Regions from separate parts of the Paenibacillus sp. GCM10027626 genome, predicted to be linked through region 3. Evidence: riboswitches for the same ligand, from Rfam matches in the RefSeq annotation. Region 3 holds a riboswitch; each other region holds the start of a gene.
What was found. A riboswitch is a leader RNA that binds a small molecule or an ion and turns the genes downstream of it on or off. The one in region 3 is predicted to bind cyclic di-AMP.
Positions count from the first base shown of each region.

Region 1 (5,494 bases), on a different contig from region 3:
ATAAATCGCCTGAGCGCTCTCCGCTCTCGTCGTTCCTGTTGTTGGCGCAAATTTCCCGGCAGCGCGGCCCTGCATCAGTCCAAGCGCATTCGCATCCGATACCGCTTGCTTCGCCCATTCCGGCGCTGCGGCCATGTCCGTAAACAACGCAGCTGCATCATCTGCCCAAGCTGCAGATCCTGCTGAATATGCATAGGCTCGGACAAGCATCGCTGCCTTGAACGCATCTGCCGTCGTGAACACCGGGCCGGCTTCGGTCATCATCTTTTTAAATTCGCTCTCGGATGCGGACAGATGTCCCGGCTGCTGCTCTCAAAGACATCCGTATTGCAATCTACGAGAAGCTACCCGCTAACGAACCTGACAAGCCTTATTTGGCTCAAAATGGGGCCTTGTTGATGATGCCGCGCCGTAGCATGAGTTTTGGTCACACCAGCCAAAATTTTATATCAAAAAAGCCTCTTACCGACTGCCGGTAAGAGGCTTCTTGCTTATCTATTGTGGAAACATCTTCTGCATAACATCCGTATCGTCGACGACACGTCTTGCTGTTACGAAGCGCTTGCTGTAATAATCCTCGGATAACTTATTGAACTTGACGCCTTTACTGCTGGAGGAATGCGCAAATTGCCCATCTCCCATATAAATGCCGACATGCGAGACTCCGCTGCCGCTTGTATTGAAAAATACCAGATCGCCAGGCTGCAGATCCTCCTGTGCGACTTCAATGCCTTCCTTGGACTGCGATTCAGACGTCCTAGACAGCTTTACATCGAATTGATTGAATACATACAGAATGAAGCCTGAGCAATCGAAGCCTTCGGCTGTCGTTCCTCCCCATTTGTACGGCGTGCCCATTACAGCATCGACAGCTTCAGATAATGACGCTTGACTTGCAAAAGCACTTCCTGCACCTGCTGAGAATAGAACTGCAGCACCTGCCACTGACAATATCCACTTTTTCAAAACGATTATGCTCCCTTCGGCGCCTACGAGGTTAGCTACGGATTCGGTTGAAGGCTCCCTATCGTCTACACTCTAATCAGACGAATTCACCCAAAATGGTTCCCCCGTTTTTCACACAGAAAATTCGGCAAAGTATTGGACTACCCTACATATTAGGATAAATAATTCGCAAAGGATGCGGCATTTCCTCCCAGAACAAAAATTAAAATTCTTTCATTTTGTTCTCAGATAGCGAAACGACAGTCCGTCAAGGGCCGTATGTGGTCGGCCGACCGCCGTCATGCAACGAAACACCGCCCGCTGGGAGCTGGCACTCGGTGCGTTCTTGCACGCAAAAAGACCGCCAACGCGGCGGTCTTACTTGCTTATGGAAAGATGGAGCAATCGCATCTCTTATGCTTTGACCATCTTGGCATACGTTTTCTTGCCTACTACACGACGAGCAGTCACATACCGCTTCTTGTAGTACGAATCGCTCAGCTTGCTGATCGTAACGCCCTTGCTGCTGGAGGAATGGGCAAACTTCCCGCCGCCAACGTAAACGCCGGCATGGGATATGCCTTTGCCTGAAGTATTAAAAAAGACGAGATCTCCTTCGCGAAGATCGGATTTGGCGACTTTCTCGCCTACTGCAGCCTGTGACTTGGAGGTTCTTGGCAAGCTGACATCGAACTTATTGAAAATGTAGCGAACAAAACCCGAGCAGTCGAATCCTTTTGTTGTTGTGCCACCGTATTTATAAGGCGTGCCTACAACCGCGTTCACAGATTCTTTGAGCTTAGCTTGACTTGCAAAGGCGCTGGTGCCTCCGGCAAAAATCGTCATCCCAGCTAAAATCGATAGTACTGCTTTCTTCAAACTGACGTTCTCCCTTCATTGCCTACGAGGTTAGCTGTGGGGTTCGGTTGAAGGTCCCTATAACTCTCTTGCTAAAACAAGAATTAATTCACCCAAGTGTTGGGTCCCCCGCTCCTTCTTGATCAGAAGAATTCGGCATGTTCCAGTTCTTTTGGTCTTACGCTTATAATTCGATTTTTACCGTCAATTTCCTGCCCATTTTTTATTAGAATCTTTTCATTTATCGTTTTTTGTCATAAAGAGCAGCACCGAAATAAGCGTAAAGGCAACAAGCGCCAGAAAGGGAATCGTAATAAAACCGAAGTAATTAATGTATTGCGTGCTGCATGGAACGCCGTTTACACACGGTTTGATGGAGGCAAAACCGGGAACTTTTTGCTCCAAATAATGGAACAGTGAAATACAGCCGCCGATAATCGACAGTGGAAGCACATATTTCTTGATCTTTCTGTCGTTTGTGTACGCAGCAATCCCTAACAGAATCGAAAGCGGGTACATCAGTATACGTTGATACCAGCACAGCTCACATGGAATAAATTCGCGTATTTCACTAAAATATAGACTGCCCAGCGTGGCAACGACCGCTACCATCCAGGCCAAATAAAGTGTATACTCCCGCAGCTTCATGGTATCCCCCCGGTTATTAACTTCCTTGCTCCTTTAGCTTATCTTCAATCACTTTAACGATGGCATCGTAATCCATTGGCGACTGCAGTACCGAATCGTTGATCATGATCGTCGGCGTCGCGTTAACTTTATATTTGTCAACCAGTCCTTTGTCAATTTCAACCTGCGGCAGCGCGGCTTTTTTCTCAATATCGTCCTTCAGCTTGTCCAGATCAATCTTCGGTTCGACAGCAGCTGCAATCTCCAGCACCTTGTCCATCGTTAGCCATGTTGTACTGTCGCCGTGAGCAGGCTGTGCGGCAAACAGTGCTTCATGGAACGGCCAGAACGCATCCGGATTCGTCGCCCAGATCGACTCGCCGGCCAGTGCCCCCGTAATCGACTCTTCTCCATGGAATGGCGTATTGATAAAAGCAAAGGTCACCTTGCCCGTATCGATATAATTTTCTTTTAGCTTCGGATAGATATTTTCTGACCATAAGTAACAAGCTGGGCATTTGTAATCCCCGAATTCAACAATTTGCACTTTGGAATCCTTGCTGCCGGCAGTCGCTTGATTGGAAATATCAGGCCTTCCTGCTGAAGAGGTTTGCTCAGTGGGCTTGTTCGATGCTTGATTCAGCATGTACAAAATAACAAATAAAATAACGATAATTGCCGTAAAAATTACCAGATTGCGCGGACTCTTTTTGGTTCCTGCCATTCCTTTCGTTCACCCCTGCTATATGTTGGTTGTCCTGCTTTGCACCAGAAGACGAGGATATTGGCATCCGGCGCGCCGAGCATCGCCTGCAACATCCTCGCCAACCGTTTTAATCATGCTTCAAATGCTGCAGCGTTTGCAGAAAAATCTCCTCCACATGACCGTCATCCAGCGAATAGTAGACGGTCTTGCCGACCTTGCGGCGTTTGACAATGCGCATATTCCGTAAAAAACGGAGCTGATGTGAAACGGCTGATTGCCCCATTCCGAGAACCTGTGTAAGATCGTGAACACATAGCTCCGATTGAAGCAGCGCATGTATCATTTTCACTCGGGTCGGGTCTCCCAACGCTTTGAACAGATCGGCCAATTGCACTGCTGCAGTCTCGCTGATCAATTGTTCCCTAACGTGCGCAACATCGGCCTCCGTACCGCCACAAGTATCATCGCATGCGTCCTGCGTCACTTTATCCGTCATAATTCTCTAGCGTTCCTCCTGCGTTCAGCATTGTCATCCGTGTCCCATTATAACATACAAGCATCGGCGAAATCAGCCGACCTGGCGCGGTCTGTGACAGTTAGGCGAAACTTGCGCTACATCCGCCCGGCGGGCTGATGCTAGAAGCCGCTCCGTCGCTTCCGCTGCCACCTCAAATAACCGATCCAGGCAAAAATGAGAGCAAGCACCATCCAGGCAAAGACCTTTAGCCAGCTCAATACATCGCTTGACCGCTGATCCCCAGCTCCTTCCTGGGAAGCCGCGCTATCGCCCGTCCGGTCCGCGCTCTCTTCTGCCGGAAGCGGCAGGGGCTGCATATGGCCCGCCTCAACAATGCCGAGCGAGGAGATGACCGATAGCGTTCCTAAATCGTCGATTTGCAATCGAGGGGTTTCCCCTTTAGGCAAGACCGCCCAGATTGGCTCCTCCGCCGTATACTCAAGTGAATGAGCGGCTGCATATCTGGTATACGTCTCCCCCTTGTCAAACAGCTGCTTGGGCTCAAAGCCGGCAAAGCCGTAATCCAGCAGCTTTTCCATATCGAGGTACAGCTGCTTTACTGATGGCGCTTTCAATAATACGCCGATTAGCTCCATACCATCCCGCTCAGCTGAGGCGACGAGCGTATAACCGGAAGCATTGGTAAAGCCGTTTTTCACCCCGGTAGTTCCCTCATATCTGCCCAACAGCTGATTATGATTTTCCAAATCGGATGTCCATTCCGCCCCTGACCAGGGCCGCTTTTTCGTCCCGACTATAGAACGGAACTTTTCGTTTGCCATCGCATATTGGGCAATATGCGCCATATCGGCTGCCGTCGTATACTGCAGCTCATCCGGCAGTCCATGCGGATTAGTAAAATGGCTGTTGTGAACCCCGATCTTCTCTTGTATAAATGCATTCATGCGCTCGGCGAACTTCTCCTTCGAGCCGTCAATATATTCAGCAACTGCAGTTGCCGCATCATTGCCCGAATTAATTAACATCGCCTGAATTAAATCGTCCAGCGTCTGCTGTTCGCCTTCGGCCAGATACACGCGTGTCCCGTCCTCATGGCGCGCTTCCTTGGAAATCGTCACCATGCCGCTTAAATCGGTTCCGGACTCCAAAGCGACTATACCTGTAATAATTTTCGTTATGCTGGCAGGATACATCGCTTGATCGGCATTCATTTGATACAACACCGTGCCTGTGCGGCGATCCATCAAATAGGCGGACCCAGCTTCGACTTGCGGCTGGGCCGGCGGTTCCGGCCGCTCCTGCTCCGCTGCATGTACAACGGCTGAGGGTATAAAATAAATGAGCAAACCGCACGCCGCCAGCAGAGCCGCTAAGCCTCTAAAAAAAGGAGGCGGCATATAGGAAATAACACCTCCAAATTCAGCGTCACTTTCTCGATTTTATAGAATTTATAAGTTTCACGAGGGTAAATTCTATAAAATTTCAGGGGAAGAACCTTGCCTCGCGTCAAGGACGGCGTCAGCCGTTTCTTCTCATTTAGTATAGCAAATTGATGACAATTAAACCAATACGACGTATATGTGGATGAATCCCCCCGGCAACGTGCAATCTAACAAAAATGGGTTTGACATTTTTCGCATTTTGGAATATCATATGAGCAAATGTTCATATATTAACGAAGGAAGGAAACGCCATGAATGAGTATCGGGTAAAAGGGCTGTCTTGCGGCAATTGCGCGCAAGAACTGGAACGCCAGATCAAGCGGCTCGAGCACGGCGAGACTGCTCAGCTCATCTACACAACCGGCAAGCTGAAGCTTGATCCTCGCGTCTCTATTTCATCTGTTGAGAAAATATTAAAGTCCGATAATGCTTATATTG
Region 1 is NZ_JBHTHC010000005.1:198,967-204,460, forward strand. It holds gene ACFQ0N_RS12305 (S-layer homology domain-containing protein) at 1-264, opposite strand, end outside; gene ACFQ0N_RS12310 (C40 family peptidase) at 496-966, opposite strand; cyclic di-AMP (ydaO/yuaA leader) riboswitch at 972-1,106, opposite strand; gene ACFQ0N_RS12315 (C40 family peptidase) at 1,360-1,824, opposite strand; cyclic di-AMP (ydaO/yuaA leader) riboswitch at 1,829-1,972, opposite strand; gene ACFQ0N_RS12320 (disulfide oxidoreductase) at 2,041-2,451, opposite strand; gene ACFQ0N_RS12325 (DsbA family protein) at 2,468-3,154, opposite strand; gene ACFQ0N_RS12330 (ArsR/SmtB family transcription factor) at 3,264-3,632, opposite strand; gene ACFQ0N_RS12335 (D-alanyl-D-alanine carboxypeptidase family protein) at 3,773-5,011, opposite strand; gene ACFQ0N_RS12340 (heavy metal translocating P-type ATPase) at 5,308-5,494, shown strand, end outside.
Region 1: it holds a riboswitch for cyclic di-AMP, as region 3 does, so the genes downstream of both, ACFQ0N_RS12310 (C40 family peptidase) here and ACFQ0N_RS25380 (3D domain-containing protein) in region 3, are expected to answer to the same signal.

Region 2 (5,494 bases), on a different contig from region 3:
TTTTCGCCTAATGTATGCCCCAGTGTGATCAGTGTAACACACCAAACAAGAGCGCCAGAATAGGCAATCAACATAAATTTACGGATCTGCAAATTGGATATTCCTGCAACATAGGCAGTAAGATGCCGCACACCCGGTATGAAAAATCCGATGAATAGCAAGAAGTTTCCGTATTTTTCAAAAAGGGTCTGAGTTCGTTGGATGCGCTTTTCGGTAATATGAAATTTAGGTCCATACTTATGCAGAAAGGGAAGCCCTAGTTTCTTGCCGATACTATAACTAATCGTAATTCCTGTTGAGGCTCCTATAAAAGCACTAACGATTGCCAGCGGATAATTCAGCGTTCCTTGAAATACATTGTAACCGACATAAGTCATCAAAACTTCATCAGGTATCGGCAAGCCTATAATGCCTAAGGATAACGCGGCAAAAATTCCCCAATAGCCATAACGGGAAATCAGTTCACTTAAATTTTGCTCCATAAAGGTCCCTCAATTCTGATTCGAATTGCGTGATAGTAATATCATCACCTTTAGTATGTAGCAGGAAACATCCACACATGCATGAAACAAAGATCGTAGTCGGGGCTTATTTTATTCCCTGGACAAGAAGCGATAGCCGATCCCCGGCTCTGTCACGATAAACTTGGGCTGGGTCGAGTCTTCTTCCAGTTTTTTGCGAAGATGTCCAATATACACTCGCAAATAATGGCTGTCTGACTCATTGTGGTTACTGCCCCACACTTGTTGAAGCAGCTGACGCTGCGTGACCACTTTCCCGGCATTGGAGGCGAGCACTTTCAAAAGATCGTATTCGGTCGGGGTCAGCTTTATGCGCTCTCCCTTCAATTCCACGATTCGCTGTGCCAAATCGATGGTCAGCTCGCCGATCTGGAGGAGGGGCTCGTTCGCCGATTTGGCCACGTGCCTTAGCGCGACACGTATTCGGGCAACCAGTTCTCCCATTCCGAACGGCTTGGTTACATAATCATCGGCGCCGCTGTCCAGCGCCACGATCTTGTCTTCCTCCCTATCTTTTGCCGTTAGTACAATGACCGGCGAATTGGACCATTCCCGGATGCGGCCAAGCACATCCATCCCGGTTATGTCCGGCAATCCGAGGTCCAGAACGATCAAGTCCGGCAACACCAAGGAAGCCTGTCGGAGACCCTCCTCTCCTGTTGAGGCTTCGTAGACGGCAAATTGATGGGCTTGCAGGGTTACTTTCAGCAGTTTGCGAATTTGGGCTTCGTCATCGACAATGAGGATGCGCGCCCCATGTTCATTCGTAGTCATGATTTTTCGTTCCCCTTTCTTGAGCTGCGGCAGGGAGGGTGTCTTGCTTGTTCAAGGGAAGCGTTATCGTCACGACGGTACCCTGTGGTTGATTCGGGTTCGCCGCGATCGTGCCCTCATGAAGCTCCACGATTCCTTTGCATATAGCGAGCCCCAATCCAGTACCAGTAATTTGCCTCGCTTTATCTGAACGGTAAAATTTTTCGAAGATCCGGTCGTATTCATACTCGTTCAGTCCGATCCCTGCATCGGAGACAGAAATGACAATCATGTCTTCCCCTATCCGTACGGACAGGACGATCTCACTGTAATCCGGACTATATTTGATCGCATTGCTGACTATATTGACCAGCATTTGCTCCAGCAGCACTTCATCGCCCAGTACGATGATGGGGCCGTCATCCGGCAGCTCGGCGCGAAGCTTGCGATGCTGCTGAAAGTCTTTGACTTGCGATAACGTGACGCCGATCAAATCTTCCACATCGCACCAATTTTTCTTCAAACGCAGCATCCCGCTCTCAAGCTGTACCATACTGAGCAAATTCACCACCAGCCGATTCATCCGAAGTGCGCCGTCCCGAATCGTGCAAAGAAGCTCCATTCGATCTTCCGAAGAGAAAAGATGCTCCCCTTCGATAAGACCGGTTGCCGAGCCGATGATGGCTGCCAAAGGGGTGCGCAGCTCATGGGAGACAGAGTTCAGAATAGCGGTACGAAGCCGTTCCGATTCTGCCGTGATTTGCGCGATTTTGGCTTCCTCCGCTAGCTTGAAACGAGCGATTGCACTGGCCGCTAAGCTCCCGAGAGCCTCAAGTAGCCGCTTTTGCTCTGTTGTGATCTCGGTCCGCTCTTGTTTCGGATAAAGTGCCATGACGCCATATTTGCGGTCCTCGGTCTGAAGCGGAATGAAATAACCCGTGACTTCGTGCAAGCGCGAAATCCTCATTCCCGCCGCCTCGCCACCGTGTTCAAACAACCGCGCCGCAACAGAGACTTCCGCATTCTCTTGCCTGTAATCGGGAAGATTGGCGGAACCATGGGCAAGCGCCAACTTGTTCCTGTCATCCGCCAAATAGATCGCAATTTCCATGTCAAAGGTCTGCGAAACCTGCCTAGAAAAATTGTCCAGCATGGAATGGATGTCCGCGTTCGCGCTCATCTGTTTGCTAAGCGCGTACAGGGCAGCGGTGTGAGCCTCCTTTTGCTTCGAATAGAGGACCTGCTGCTTCAGCCTGGCCGCCAAGCTGCCTGTTAATGCTGCAACCGCCAAATAAACGCCAAATGAAACCAGATAGCGCAAGTCCGACACGCTAAAGCTCAGGACAGGAGGTACGAAGAAGAAGTTGAAGGCCAAGACACCCAGGATTGCCGCGTAAAAAGCAGGGCCCAGTCCCCCAAAGACGGCACTGAAAAGAACCGGGAGTAGATAGATAATGGCAATATTAACTAAATCAAACGCAAGACCAAATGGTTTTAATACCATTGTCAGAAGAACGATCAGCACAGTCGTGCTTATGTAGGATCGCAGCGGCGTCCATACCGTATTCAGTCCAGGCATAACGAACCACATCCTGCTCTTTTTTTCAAAATATAAGAAAGTATAAGTTTCACCATATACATGGCTGCCTCGCGCCAAGGACCGCGTCTGCCTTTTCAGCTTGGAAGCTCACTCTCTAGGTTACCGTAAAAAAGGAGTAAAAGAAACAGGCGTAAGGTGTAAAAATTCCATAAAAATGATTGAAAAGCCTTATAAGAGTGAGAAAAACCGAGAAAAATGAAGATCTTCTGCAAAGCTTATCTTTTGCCAACCATAAACGCTATATTTTAACGGTTATACAATTGTTCTTCGCTTTACAGGTTTTTGGTCTAGGAGTAACATACGATCCATGATCTGAAAATGATTTACATCGCTGAATTCTTCGTTTGAAACGAAGGAGCGGGGGAACCAATTAAGAAGCCGGGCATACCGGCTTCATGGGGTGAATCGCCGGTAAATCCGGCGTAGGGTGACTCTTACGCCCGAATCCGGCAGCTAACCTCGTAAGCGTCTTTAAGAGAGGCAACAATTGTCGTCATTAGACACAGTGTTTTTCCTGTGCTTATGAAGCTGACGAAGAGTTCCTCTTCTGAAAGCTTCTTTTTTGTTGCCAAAATCAAGAAATCGGGATTGGAGGGAGAACGTTCATGATTGTAGTTGCCATTTTTACCGTTTTTATCTTTCTGTATCTTATTTTTGCCTTGGCGAACCCGGAAAAGTTTTAATCGCTTTTTATGAAAATGTTTGAGGAGGGCACGATATGGCCATTTTGCAGCTGATAGCGGTCATTCTGTTTTTAATCTTTCTGGTCAAACCTTTGGGGACGTACATCTTTCATGTCTTTTCCGATCAGCCCAACCGGACGGACAATATATTCGGACCGGTCGAGAAAATGATCTACAGGATAGCCGGTTTGAAAAATCGTGCGGAAATGAGCTGGAAACGGTACACGCTCAGTTTGATCTTGACCAATGTTGTCTTGGTAGTGGTCAGTTATTTGATATTACGCATGCAGAAAGGGCTGCCGCTCAACCCGAATGGCATAGATAACATGGAGCCTGCGCTTTCTTTTAATACCGTCATCAGCTTTATGACAAATACGAACCTGCAGCACTACAGCGGTGAAACGGGTCTGTCCTATTTTTCGCAAATGGCCGTCATTATGATGATGATGTTTGCATCGGGGGCAACCGGCATCGTCGTAGCGATCGCATTCATTCGGGGTCTGACGAGCAAAGGAAAAACGCTCGGCAACTTCTTCACCGATTTTGTCAAAGCGCACACGCGCCTGCTCATCCCGCTGGCTGTCATCGTGACGCTGGCGCTGGTCGCGCTGAAAGTGCCGCAAACGCTCAATCCGACCGTTCAGGCGACAACGATTGAAGGCGAGACGCAGCAAATTGCGATCGGTCCGGTAGCTTCCCTCGTATCGATCAAGCACTTGGGAACGAACGGGGGAGGATATATGGGCGTTAATTCGGCGCACCCGTTCGAAAATCCGAGCCCGCTCACGAACGTGATCGAGATGCTGTCGATGTGGTGTATTCCGGCCGCGCTTACCTATACGTTGGGCAGATTCGCGCGAAATCAAAAACAGGGCTGGATTATTTTCAGCGCGATGCTCGTGATGTTTGTCGCTTTCCTCTCGCTTGCGTACACAGCGGAAATGCGGGGGAATCCGGCTCTCAATGCGCTTGGAGTCGATGCTTCACAAGGGAATATGGAAGGCAAGGAAGTCCGGTTCGGGGTTGCGCAGTCTGCCTTGTTTACGACGGTTACGACCGCGGCGACAACCGGGTCCGTCAATAACATGCACGATACGTTGACACCGCTGGGCGGTCTTGTCCCGCTGGTGCAAATGATGCTAAACTGCGTGTTCGGCGGCGAAGGCGTGGGGCTGGTGAACATGCTCATGTATGCGATATTGGGCGTCTTCCTCTGCGGGTTGATGGTTGGCCGTACGCCGGAATTTATGGGCCGCAAAATTGAAGCCCGCGAAATGAAACTGATTGCCATCGCGATACTGGCTCATCCGTTTATTATTCTAGTGCCGACGGCCATTGCCTTTTTGACGGACTTGGGGAAAGGGGCCATCAGCAATCCCGGATTCCATGGCATATCGCAGGTGTTGTATGAATATACGTCTTCAGCTGCAAATAACGGCTCCGGCTCGAAGGTCTGGGTGACAACACGACGTTCTGGAACATTTCAACGGGATTGATCATGCTGTTCGGAAGGTACGTTTCCATCGTGGCACTGCTTGGTGTTGCCGGTTCCTTAGCGGTAAAGCAATGGGTGCCGGAAAATATCGGAACGCTCCGTACCGACACCAAAATGTTTGCGGGCATTCTCATCGGGACGGTATTGATTATCGGGGCATTGACCTTTTTGCCAACCCTTGCGCTCGGCCCGATTGCAGAGTATTTGACGCTCCAGAAATAGAAGAGGTGAAACCATGAGTACGAAAAGAAGAAGCATGCTGTCTGCAGTGATTGTTAAAAAAGCGATCGCGGACAGCTTCATCAAATGCAACCCGGTCAGCATGATGAAAAATCCGGTCATGTTTGTCGTGGAAGCGGGAACGTTCGTCGTATTGCTGATGACGCTCTTTCCTGGATTTTTCGGTACCGAAGGACGCACCGGTTTTAATTTGTCCGTCTTT
Region 2 is NZ_JBHTHC010000007.1:58,970-64,463, reverse strand. It holds gene ACFQ0N_RS15060 (DedA family protein) at 1-482, opposite strand, end outside; gene ACFQ0N_RS15055 (response regulator) at 594-1,295, opposite strand; gene ACFQ0N_RS15050 (ATP-binding protein) at 1,282-2,853, opposite strand; cyclic di-AMP (ydaO/yuaA leader) riboswitch at 3,194-3,357, shown strand; partial or broken gene kdpA (potassium-transporting ATPase subunit KdpA) at 3,593-5,274, shown strand; gene kdpB (potassium-transporting ATPase subunit KdpB) at 5,288-5,494, shown strand, end outside.
Region 2: it holds a riboswitch for cyclic di-AMP, as region 3 does, so the genes downstream of both, kdpA (potassium-transporting ATPase subunit KdpA) here and ACFQ0N_RS25380 (3D domain-containing protein) in region 3, are expected to answer to the same signal.

Region 3 (5,494 bases):
CATTCCCGCGCATTAGTAAGCGGCAATTTCAACAGCAAATATCGCGGACAGATGAAATACTGCGCCCGCTAATCGGTTACAGTCCACGGTTTATTCGTCCTCCATACGGTGAAATTACCGCAGAGCAAGTGGAATGGGCGAAAAAAAACGGCTACATTATTGTCAACTGGGATGTAGATTCAGAGGATTGGAAGGGGATCGGCAGTAATAGGGTGCTGCGCAATATACAGAGGACTTTGCAGCCAGGTTCAATCATTTTACAGCATGCAGGCGGCAGCGAGGACTTGTCCGGTACAATTAAAGCACTTCCCAAGCTTATTGAAATGCTGCAAGATAACGGCTACGAGATCGTGCCGCTGCCTGAGCTGCTTAATCGCTCAGTCGACCGCAAAGTCCGATGACAAGCAGCTTTTGGATGTGAGAAGAAACGGCTGATGCCGTCCTTGGCGCGAGGCAAGTTTCTTCCCCTGAAATTTTATAGAATTTATCAGCTAAAACATATAAATTCTATAAAATCAAAAAAGCGGCACACTTTTCTCAAAGTGCGCCGTCCTTCCTCTATTCCAAAATATATACTTTTACATATTGAATTCCGAATGTTCTCGCTTTTTGTTGGGATTGTGGAAGAAAGATATCGATCTTATTCCCTTTAATGGCTCCACCCTTATCCGATGCCGTCATAATCATTCCGCCTTGCGGCAATCCATCATGGCTGTAGCCGGTCACATATACCTTGCTGCCTAGCGGGATCACGTTAGGATCAACAGCGATCGTTCCAAGTTTCAAGGGGTTGCCTAAGTAGTCTACAGCTCCCCATCCCCCATTTTCCGAGGGATCTGCTGTGTAGGCGCTGGCCTTCATCTGCAGTACGTTCGAATAGTTAAAGCTTCGTCCACCCAGATTAAGTGTCGATGACTTCTTGCTTGCTGCTGCCGCTACTGCATTGCTGGCAGCGGTTTTGGCGGTTTTGGCACTTTCTGCTTTTGCCGCATTCAATGTAGCTACGGTCTTGAGCGCTGCAGCTGCGTTCGCTTCTGTATCGGGCTCGTTATTCTCATCCGGAATAACAATATCCAGCCCTTCATAAATGTTCAATGGATCGATTTCCGAATTTGCTTGAACTAATGCATCGACAGATACCCCATACTCGCTCGATAGCTTCCAGAAAGTATCGTCATCACTTGCTTTATGAACCGTAGCCGCGCTTGCAATCCCCGCTTGTGTCATTATCGCAACACCAATCACTACGGCTGCCATGCTTTTCTTCCATGCTGTCTTGAACAAACTGGTCTTCCTCCTTCGTTTACGGTCACTCGCGCAGGGAAGCTGGCAAGTGCCGTCATCGTGAATGGATCGGACTGCGAACTGCTTTTGATCCTTTCAACATGTGGCCTACGAGGTTAGCTGTCGGATTCGGGTCGAGGAGTCAACCCTACACAAATTCACTTAGCCGGCGACTGCTGCATGAAATTTGTGATTCACCCCAAAGCGCAATGTGTGTGTGTCACATTAACGCAGATTCCGATTGCCCGCCCTGGTCTGCTGCCATGACCGAGAGAGGCTTATCGGGATAACAATGTCTATTTGACACTGTTATTCATTCCCCCGCACTTTTCGTTTCGGCTCGGGTATGAGAATATCATATCTCTTCACGAAAAATAAATAGATATTTTCCTAATCTGCATGAAAAATTTTTAATGATCCGCGTCGTTACTGGGTTTGAGCGCGCTTTCACTATTGGAGGCATGCCGTATACACCTTAAGGTAAGGGCCATAGCCTGCGCTTTCCTTGCTGCGCAAAGTAACATTGCGCGCTCCTTCCCCATTCACTCCTTGAAGAAGCGCAATATTAACATCGGCTCCAGCTTGCTGGCACTGTTTGACATACTCGGTCACATCGGCTTCCCGCCATTCATAATGCCGATCGACTGGCACCGAGCCCAGTTGCTCCCGAACTTCCGGCTTGGTATCCCATGTTACGTCCTTTTCTTCCCAGTTTGAATCTGCTCCAAACAAATATAAGTCCGTTTCATCTCCTGCTGTATCTTGTACAAGCGCATAAATATACAACTTTGCTTGCTCAATCGTCCCCTCTATTTGCCCGAGCGGAAAACGGATCAGTGCTTCGCGCCGATAGTCAGGATTAAGATCTCCCTTGACGATCAGTTCAGCGCTGGAACCAAAGTTGGTTGCCGCCGCTTTGCCGCCCTGCACATACGTATCTGCTGAAGCTGCGATGCGTATACCGCCGTCATCGACACTTACATCAACGGCTGCCCACTTCCAATAATGCTCGTGCAGGGCTTGGGCTATGATGGTTGCTGTCCCGGCCTCTACTGCTCGGATGACGCCGTCATCACCAACTGCAGCAACTGCCGGATTGCTGCTGACAAAGTCCAATTTCACTTGATTAATATCCAACGGGGTGCCACTGCTCAGCGAAGCCTTCACTTGCAAGACGGCAGAATCGCCAATCTTAAGCACCTGATTACTTGCCTGAAGCGTAATCTCGCCTAGACGGTCCGCCTTAACCGCCCGCGGAACCCCTTCGATCTCGGCTTCAGTGATGCTGTTCCAATTGTTGACTGTATTCCCCTTCCCGACAATTCGTACATATCGCGCCTTCTCTGCCGGAAAAGAAAACCGTTCAAACGCTGTCGTTTGCCCGCTGCTTTGCCCGGAATAAACCTGCTTCCAGTTCACGCCATCCTGTGACAGCAAAATGTCAAACAAGGTCGAACGGACAGCGCCGCTGAAAAAAGCGATCTTGACATGATCGATCATTCTTTCTTGATCGAGCTTGTATTGGATCCACTGTCCTTCGCCTTGCGCCGACCAGCGTGTTCCCCAATCACCGTCCAGCGTATTGATCGGTTCGTTCCCGTCATGATCGCTGGCTGTTACAATCAGCTCGCTTCCGCCTTCCCAATGTATATAATACTTCGTCTCCGCCAGTGAACCGTCGGCGGTAAATGCGCGAATAACTGTCGTCCCCGGAAGAACGTCCGCCGGGATTACTTCTGTCTCAATGCTGTCCGCGGCAACCGCTTCCACTTGCGGAACAGCGCTTGCTGTCTCAAGCGTGTCAATTTGCACATGATACGTATATTGATCCGGCTTAAAGCCAGTCAACTCTGCCCCGTTTATCTGAATCTGCCGAACGCGCGCAGGCGTGGCGGTTTGACTGCTTCCCCACTCTGCCAACGCTGTCACTGGCGGAAGCTCGGCCGGAATGTTCTCCCAAGGGTGCAGCGGAACGAACAGCACAGCTAATTGCAGCTCTTCTATGCCTTTGGCTTGAATGGCCAGTTTCACCCCTTCATTGACCGCTTGCCTGCCGGGGGCTGGTGAAGTTGGCAGTGGTTTGGCATCGCGAACTTGAAACGATACAGGTTGCGAAGCGTCGATAATATGCGCCCACAGCCGCTCGCCATTTCGGCTTAACATTGCGGATTGTCCGTCCGGCATTATTTCTACATCAGCCTTCGTATGCATAAACCACAACAATTCGCCATCCGGCTGCTTCATCTTTACTTCATCCTGCAGCAAAATCATGCGCCGTTCTTCAAGCAATGCAATGCCGCGGCGAACCTCATTGGCATCTTTCTGATAAGCGGCAGTCAGATCGGCAATCATATAGGCCTGTTCCGCTGAAAAGCGGTGATCCACAATCGCCGCGGCCGCCGACGGCTCCTGTCCCGGATGCCTGCCCGGATTTAAGACAAGCGTATTCTGGCCTTCCGTTCGAATCCGATAGTAATCATGGCCGCCGAGTCCAAAATAATCAGGCAAATTGTAATCGTCCGGCCCCAACTCGCCCGCCCAGCGTACGCCAAGCGCGTCAAGTACGAATGAGCCCACGTCTAGATGATTATGATTGAATGTATTGTTGCCGCCCTTGAAACCGACATAAAACGCTTTCGGGTCGTCCCATGAGCTGCGCATGCTGCCTGCTTCCACTTTGCGGAACAAGCGATCCAGGCCCATATGGACATCCGCAGCTTCGCTTACATGCTCCGGATCATACCACAGCATATTGAAAGCCCCGCCGCTCTTTTCCGCCAATGTCCGCTGGTACCAGGCCAAATCCGGGTCGTTGTACCGCTTGGCAAACCAGAACAGAATCGGCGAACGGATCAAATCTGCATTATTGTTGCCGTAATTGAAGGAACCGCCCGGACCGCCTAAATAAATCGGAAAATAAGCGGTTTGCTCAATCCCCGGCGACTCTGACATTCCGTAATCTGTACCGAGCGCCGATTGCAGGGAAGCCATATAGTATACAAGGTAGCGGGCATTGTATTCCCAATAAGCAATTCCTTCCTCACCGGCGCCATCCGGCTGAAACAGCGGCAAGACAAGCTGGATTGAGCGAAGCCCTCCCTCAAGCACCTCAGCGGTCAGCTTTTCCAGCTGTTCGCTTTCATCCGCTACCGCTAATGCGCCCATAGCCATTCCCGAATTGACGACAGTATTCCAGTTATTCTCCGCTGTAAGCCAGCCGCTGCGGCCAAAATCACCTTGAATCTCGCCCCGGTATACAGCTGCTGCCGGCTGCAAGCCTTTGGTCACAATCGCTTCGCGCAAAAAATTTCTTTGCTCCTCCGTCCAGTCGTCATAGAACCAATCGTAGGCGAGAGCAAAGGCATTCGTCATTTCCGCCACATCTAGAAAATGCTGCGGATTCCAATCGGGAAAGCTTCCCGCCGCCTCCAAAATCGCCCACATCCGCTCCAAGCAGCGCTTATCTTCATCAATTTTGTACAAAATCGCCAGCCGCTGTATATCATTAAGTACCCTTCTGCTCGTTTCCAACAGACGATAACCGTCAGGCAGCACATATGCAGGCAGCGGCTGGCTGAAGGAATTATGCACTTCATTTTGCAGCACTTGATGCCAATGCTTCATGTAAGGATCTGATAATACATGACTGCGCATTTTGACAAAGTCGTCTTCACTTGCCAGGAGCCGCGGATGGCTTTTATTCGGGTGGTTCAGCTTCAATCTCTCAACGATATCAGCTCCTGCAGGAAGACCGTCGCCGCCTGGCTGTTCCTGTTCCTTCACTCTTACAAGCTCCACCTGATCAAACCAGACCGCCCCGCTTGCTTCCCACAGAAACAGCTGAACCTGCAGCGCAGATGCCTCGGGCGGCGTCGTAAATTGCTGCTTGAGCAAGGTCCAGTCCGTCGTTCCGGACTGCTTGCCAACCATAATCGTGCCGGTATATTCATATTGGCCATCACGGTTAATAATCGATTGCAGGCGCAATGTGCCGGCCGGGCTTCCGGCTGTTAGCGGCACAACGTTCTCCGTCTTTACCCACGCGCGGATTTCATATAACGTATCCCCGCGAATTCCTTCGACGACCTGCCCCATCGCAGAGCGGGTATTACTTTCCGCTCCGGTCAATCTTAGCGAACGCGACTGATCTACCGCATATTGTTCCTCCACTGCCGCTACCGCTGCCGTCGTTCCGGCTGCGCTCCATAAA
Region 3 is NZ_JBHTHC010000015.1:70,324-75,817, forward strand. It holds gene ACFQ0N_RS25375 (polysaccharide deacetylase family protein) at 1-401, shown strand, start outside; gene ACFQ0N_RS25380 (3D domain-containing protein) at 559-1,284, opposite strand; cyclic di-AMP (ydaO/yuaA leader) riboswitch at 1,373-1,635, opposite strand; gene ACFQ0N_RS25385 (CBM96 family carbohydrate-binding protein) at 1,735-5,494, opposite strand, start outside.

Region 4 (5,494 bases), on a different contig from region 3:
GCTGAAGTTCGACATTACAGATAACGGCGCCGGTATGGAGGCGGAAATACGCGATCAGCTGCAGCAGCGTTTGGCAGGCGGGTCCGACTATGCTGAACGGGCGGGAGCAAGACCAATGATCGGTCTAATGAATGTATTTAAGCGAATCGAAATTTATGCCGGGTGCAAGCCGCAAGTAACCATAATGAGCGAGCCGCGGTGCGGAACCTGCATCCAATTTACCATTCCGAAGTTAATAACGGGAGGCGATCGCCATGAAGCTGATGATCATTGAAGACGAGCCGCTAATGCGTCAAGGTATTATTAGCAAGATCGATTGGGAAGCCCTGCAGCTCACCCTTTCTTGTGAGGCTTCCGACGGATTCGAGGCTTTGCGTTTGCTCACCGAATATCAGCCGGATATTGTGCTTACCGATGTGCGCATGCCCGGCATGACAGGATTGCAGTTTATTGGCGAGGCGCGCAGCCGCTATCCTGCCCTGAAGTTCATTATAATAAGCGGATATGACGAGTTTGAATATGTAAGAGAGGCGCTGCAGCATCATGTAAAAGACTATTTGCTTAAGCCGGTTGACCCTGATAAGCTGAATGATTTGTTGACGGAAGTGTGCGCCGAGCTGCGTGCAGAGCGCGAGTCAGCCAGCTATTATGCCTATTTGGAGGAAATAGGCAAGCTCTACCCGCTTTGCGATCTGCGGCCGGATGATCATCGCCATACCCGCTTTTTGCTTGAGCCTCAGCTCAAGCTCGCGCAAGTTCCGGCGGAGCTGCTTGGCTGGCCGCTCTACTGCACTGCAACGGCCAAAATCGCCACAACAATGAACGATGAGAAGGAGCTGGCCTTGGCCAGGTTTTCAGTCCATAATGTCATTCAAAACGGGCTGCTCGCCGACTGCGGCCGCGAGCCGGCTGCTGATGTTGTCGTATTTAATCATATTTATAAACGCGAGGAAGTCGTGGTGCTGATCGGATGTGAGCACAGTGCAATGCTGCAGGAAATTAGCGATCAACTGGAGCGATTGCTGGAATGGGTAAAGGCACGGCTAAAAATCAATCTCTCTATCGGGATCGGCGGCATGAAGGAATCCCCTTATCACTTGGCGCAATCCTACGCAGAAGCGGGTAAAAGATTGAAAAACCGCCTGCTAGCCGGTGACGGCAAACTATTCGGTAGAAGCGAGATTACGGGCGGGCACCAGCCCGCTCCATTCACCGCCTTGCACGAGCCGGCCAAACAAACACTTGTTGCCATGCTTGAGGAAGGGAAAGCAGCCGACTTCGCAGATACAGTTATCCAGCTGATGAAGACGGCGCTATCGCCGGCCTGCTGCTACGAGCATATCGAATATTTTTACACCGAGGTCATTCATCTGCTGCGGTCGTACAGCCGGGAGCGCGGAGTACGGCTGCCGGCTGCCTTTTTGATAGCGCCGCTGACCGATTTGGAGGAGGCCGCCGACTGGACCGGGCTGCAGGCGATTTTGCTGAATCAGCTGCAGAAGCTGGCCGATTTGACGACAGACCGTTTTGGCGACCGGTCATCAGACGCCATCATTAAATCTGTCCGGGAGTATGTTGACGATCACTATGCTGCCGATCTTAATTTGCAATGGGTTGCTGACACTTACTATATACACCCGAATTATTTTTCCAAGCGTTTCAAGCAAACGACTGGCAGCAGCTTTAGCGATTACATCACCTCAGTGCGGATGAAGCGTGCCAAAGAGCTGCTTGCAACGACTTCATGCAAAATCAATATCGTTGCTCAGATGGTTGGCTATGACGATCAAAATTATTTTTGTCATGTCTTTCGCAAAGCCGTTGGCGTAAGCCCCAGCAATTACCGTAAAGAACGGGAAATTGCCGATTGAAGCTGCGGCTTGTAAAGCCGCGAGCCGACCGAGCGCCGAATCCGGCGTTCGGATCGCCTTCAGGCTATCGCCCGGTTATTACGGAGCCGTCTGCATTTTCACCTTTGGCCGCTCCCAGTATTGTTCATTGCCCGGCAAATCATCGAACCATTCCGCATCATCCGGACAATCCAGCACCATAAATTTTCCGTAGTTGTCGTCACGCGACTGATGGTACTTTAAATAGGCTTTTCCGTCCTCGATCGCCAGCACCTCGATTTTGCCTGATGTATGACTCATCGATAGCCTTACACGCTTGCCCAAGCCGGAGGTTCTTGCTTTGGCCTTCTCTACGATGCGATACACTTCTTTCAACGGGAGCACAAAGTCTCTGTTGCCGGCAACCGGCCGGTTAATAAAGAAATAATAGGGAGTAACACCGGCCCACGACAGGCGGTCCAGCAGTTCGCCAAGCACAGCGGGATCATCATTAATGCCTTTCAGCACAGGCGTCTGGTTGACGACAATAGCGCCTGCGTCATGCAGCGCTTTAAAGCCTCTTTTTGCTTCTGGGGTAATTTCACGCGGATGATTAATATGGGCCATGACATAGATGCGCTTTTCTTCATTGGAGTAGGTTCGGATCATTTCGAGCAATGCATCGTCATTGTAGATGCGCATTGGGTTAAAGACAGGAATTTTGGAGCCTAGACGGATAATTTGGACATGATCAATTTCGCGGAGACGCTGGATAATGGCGGTGAGCTTGGCCGTCCCAAGTATGAGACTGTCGCCCCCTGTTAACAGCACATTATTAATTTCCGGGTGTTTGGATATATATTCCAAACCTTGCGTTACATCGGACATCGCTTCCTTCACATCATTGCGGAACAAACGTTTGCGGAAGCAGTAGCGGCAGTAGGCGCCGCAAACCTCGGAGACGATGAGCAGAGCGGTTGTCCGGTACTTATGCTGGCAGCCCGGCACAACATAGTTGGTCTCTTCATCTGACGCGTCCCATCGCCCGTATTCCTTCAGCTCGCCTTCATTCGGAATGACTAGCTTTCTAATCGGATCATGCGGATCGTCCCAGTCGATCAATCCCAAGTAGTAATCATTGACTCGGAACACGAATTTATCAGTGATCGGCTTAAGCCTTTCACGCTCGCTCTCCGGCAGCATGGTCACCTGGTTAATGTTCGTCAAATATTTGGCCTTCTGCATCGTACCCTCTCCTTGTACTCAGATTGGTTGAAACGATGGAGGCCCAGCTCTTGCATCGGATGCCCGTCAAAGTCAGCAGGGGTGAGAAAAACTTCGATCGAAGTTCTTCGAGGATGAGCGGCATGCAGGTTTGCCAAACAAACCCGCTTCGAAAACATGAGACCGCTTTATTGCCAATAAGAATGCTCCATCCCTAAATTTTGGAACGATATACATCCTTTGTGGTCAATAAAGAACAAAAAAGACCCTTGTACAAGGGTCTCTACTGTCATGAAGGCAGTCTCGCACCAGTATTGATTAGACCCATCCATTGCTGACGAGGTTAGCTGACGGACTCGGGTAGATGGTACCCTACATTCACTTCCATGAATGATTCGCCCCAATTGAACTGGTTCCCCCGCTTCTCGAATATTGTGCATATCCGAAAATTAAGCATGGATCCATTTTAATGCATTTTCGCCCGAAAAGTCAAATCGGGCTGTCAGCCTCCTCATAAGGCTTGAGCTTCAGTCCCTCTCCCCGTTCGTTGAGCCTGCCGGCCAGCGCGTCCGCGAGCAGCCGCCGCCGCCAGTTCAGCTCAGTAAGCAGATGCTCGTAGCCTACCCACAAAGTATGCAGGACCGCGCGGGACACTTGACCGACATGCTCCTCGTAAAGCCTCAGCATCTGCTCGGCCTCTGCTTCCCATTGCGGCATTTTCTGCGCCAAAATCTCCGCAATTTTGGCCTGATCACCATAGGATGCGAAAATGAGCGCAATAAACATCGGATGATTGAGGTGCGGCTCTCCCTCCATCTGCTCTAGCAGCAGTCGATGAAACAGCTCTTTTCCCGCATCCGTAATTCGATAGATGGTCTTGTCGGGCCTGCTCCCGCTGCTAATTACTTCGACAGAGGCAATGTAGCCGTCCTTTTTCAATTGATCGATCGCATAATAAAATGTGCCATACTGGATTTTTACGTATTTATGCATTTGCCGGTCCTTCATTTCCCGCACAATTTCGTATGGATAGCTATCCCCTTCCATCAGGAGCCCCAGTATGGCCAGCTTGATAGACATGGCGGTTCACCTCTTCATTTTGCTGCACGTTGCTTGTCATCATTTTAGCATTTCCAAGCAAAATAACAAACAAAATTGCCAGCACGCTCAGCGGTATCATCCACAGAAACACATCTGTAAGCGATGAAGACATCGCTTTCGCCAATTGCTGCAGCAAATCGGGCGGCAGCTGTTCCCTTCCTGCCAGCTGCAAAATGTCTTGCGGCTTGAAGCCGGCAGGAAGATGGGCTTCTGCAAAATATTGCGCCATTCTTGTTGCCTGCAAGCTGCCGAACACCGCGATTCCTAATGTATTACCCAAAGTTTGAGAAAAACGGACGAGGGAATTGACGACTCCCCGTTGCTGGTAGCCAATGTTATGCTGTGCGGCGATGGAGGAAATCGGAAAAGAGGCCCCTATCGCCAAACCGAGAAGAATCATGCAAAGCGTGATTAATCCCCGGCCGCTGTCGACGTTCAGTATGCTCAACAATACCGCGGATGAGACTAAAAAAGCTGCCGACACAAGCATAATGGCGCGGTATGAGAAACGTCTTGCCAAAGTGCCGCCAAGGAAGCTGCTGACAACGACAGCGATCATCATCGGCGTCAGCACCAGTCCCGCATTGGTAGCCGTTCCGCCAATTACCCCTTGTATAAACATCGGGATCAAGGATGCTCCCGTCATTAAAGCCGCCCCGTAAAAAAATCCGATCCCGAGACTTGCTGTAAACAAACGATTTTTGAAAAGCGGCAGCGGCACGATCGGATCGCGATTATAATGTTCGATTATAACAAAAAGGATCAGCAGCAAAGCGGCTCCCGCAAACAGCGACAGCACAAGCGGTGATTGCCAGGAATATTCCTGCCCGCCGAGCTCCAGCGCAAACATGACGGCCAGCACCGCAGCCAGCAATGTTATGGTGCCCAGCCAATCCACCGCTCGTTTGGCGCGTTCAATTTTCTCATGATAGCAGCGCAGCACGAGCCAAAATGCAATCAGCCCAAGAGGCAAATTAATGTAAAAGATCCAGCGCCAATGCAGATGATCGGTAAAAAAGGCGCCAGCCAGCGGCCCGAACACACTGGATAAGCCGAAAACAGCGCCAAACAGCCCCTGTACCTTGCCTCTTTTCTCCTTGGGAAACAGGTCAAAAATAATTACAAAAATAACCGGCATCAAGGCTCCGCCCCCAACCCCCTGCACAGCCCGGTAAATAATCAGCTCCGTCATCGTCCCTGCCGTCCCGCAAAGCGCGGAGCCAATAATAAACAATGCCAGGCCAAGCAAAAAGAACAGCTTGCGCCCGTACATATCGGACAGTTTGCCGAACATCGGCATCCCGGCTGCCGAAGCGATCAAATATGCTGAAAATACCCAT
Region 4 is NZ_JBHTHC010000001.1:389,034-394,527, reverse strand. It holds gene ACFQ0N_RS01950 (cache domain-containing sensor histidine kinase) at 1-274, shown strand, start outside; gene ACFQ0N_RS01945 (response regulator) at 255-1,871, shown strand; gene ACFQ0N_RS01940 (KamA family radical SAM protein) at 1,950-3,074, opposite strand; cyclic di-AMP (ydaO/yuaA leader) riboswitch at 3,371-3,519, opposite strand; gene ACFQ0N_RS01935 (PadR family transcriptional regulator) at 3,543-4,133, opposite strand; gene ACFQ0N_RS01930 (MDR family MFS transporter) at 4,087-5,494, opposite strand, start outside.
Region 4: it holds a riboswitch for cyclic di-AMP, as region 3 does, so the genes downstream of both, ACFQ0N_RS01940 (KamA family radical SAM protein) here and ACFQ0N_RS25380 (3D domain-containing protein) in region 3, are expected to answer to the same signal.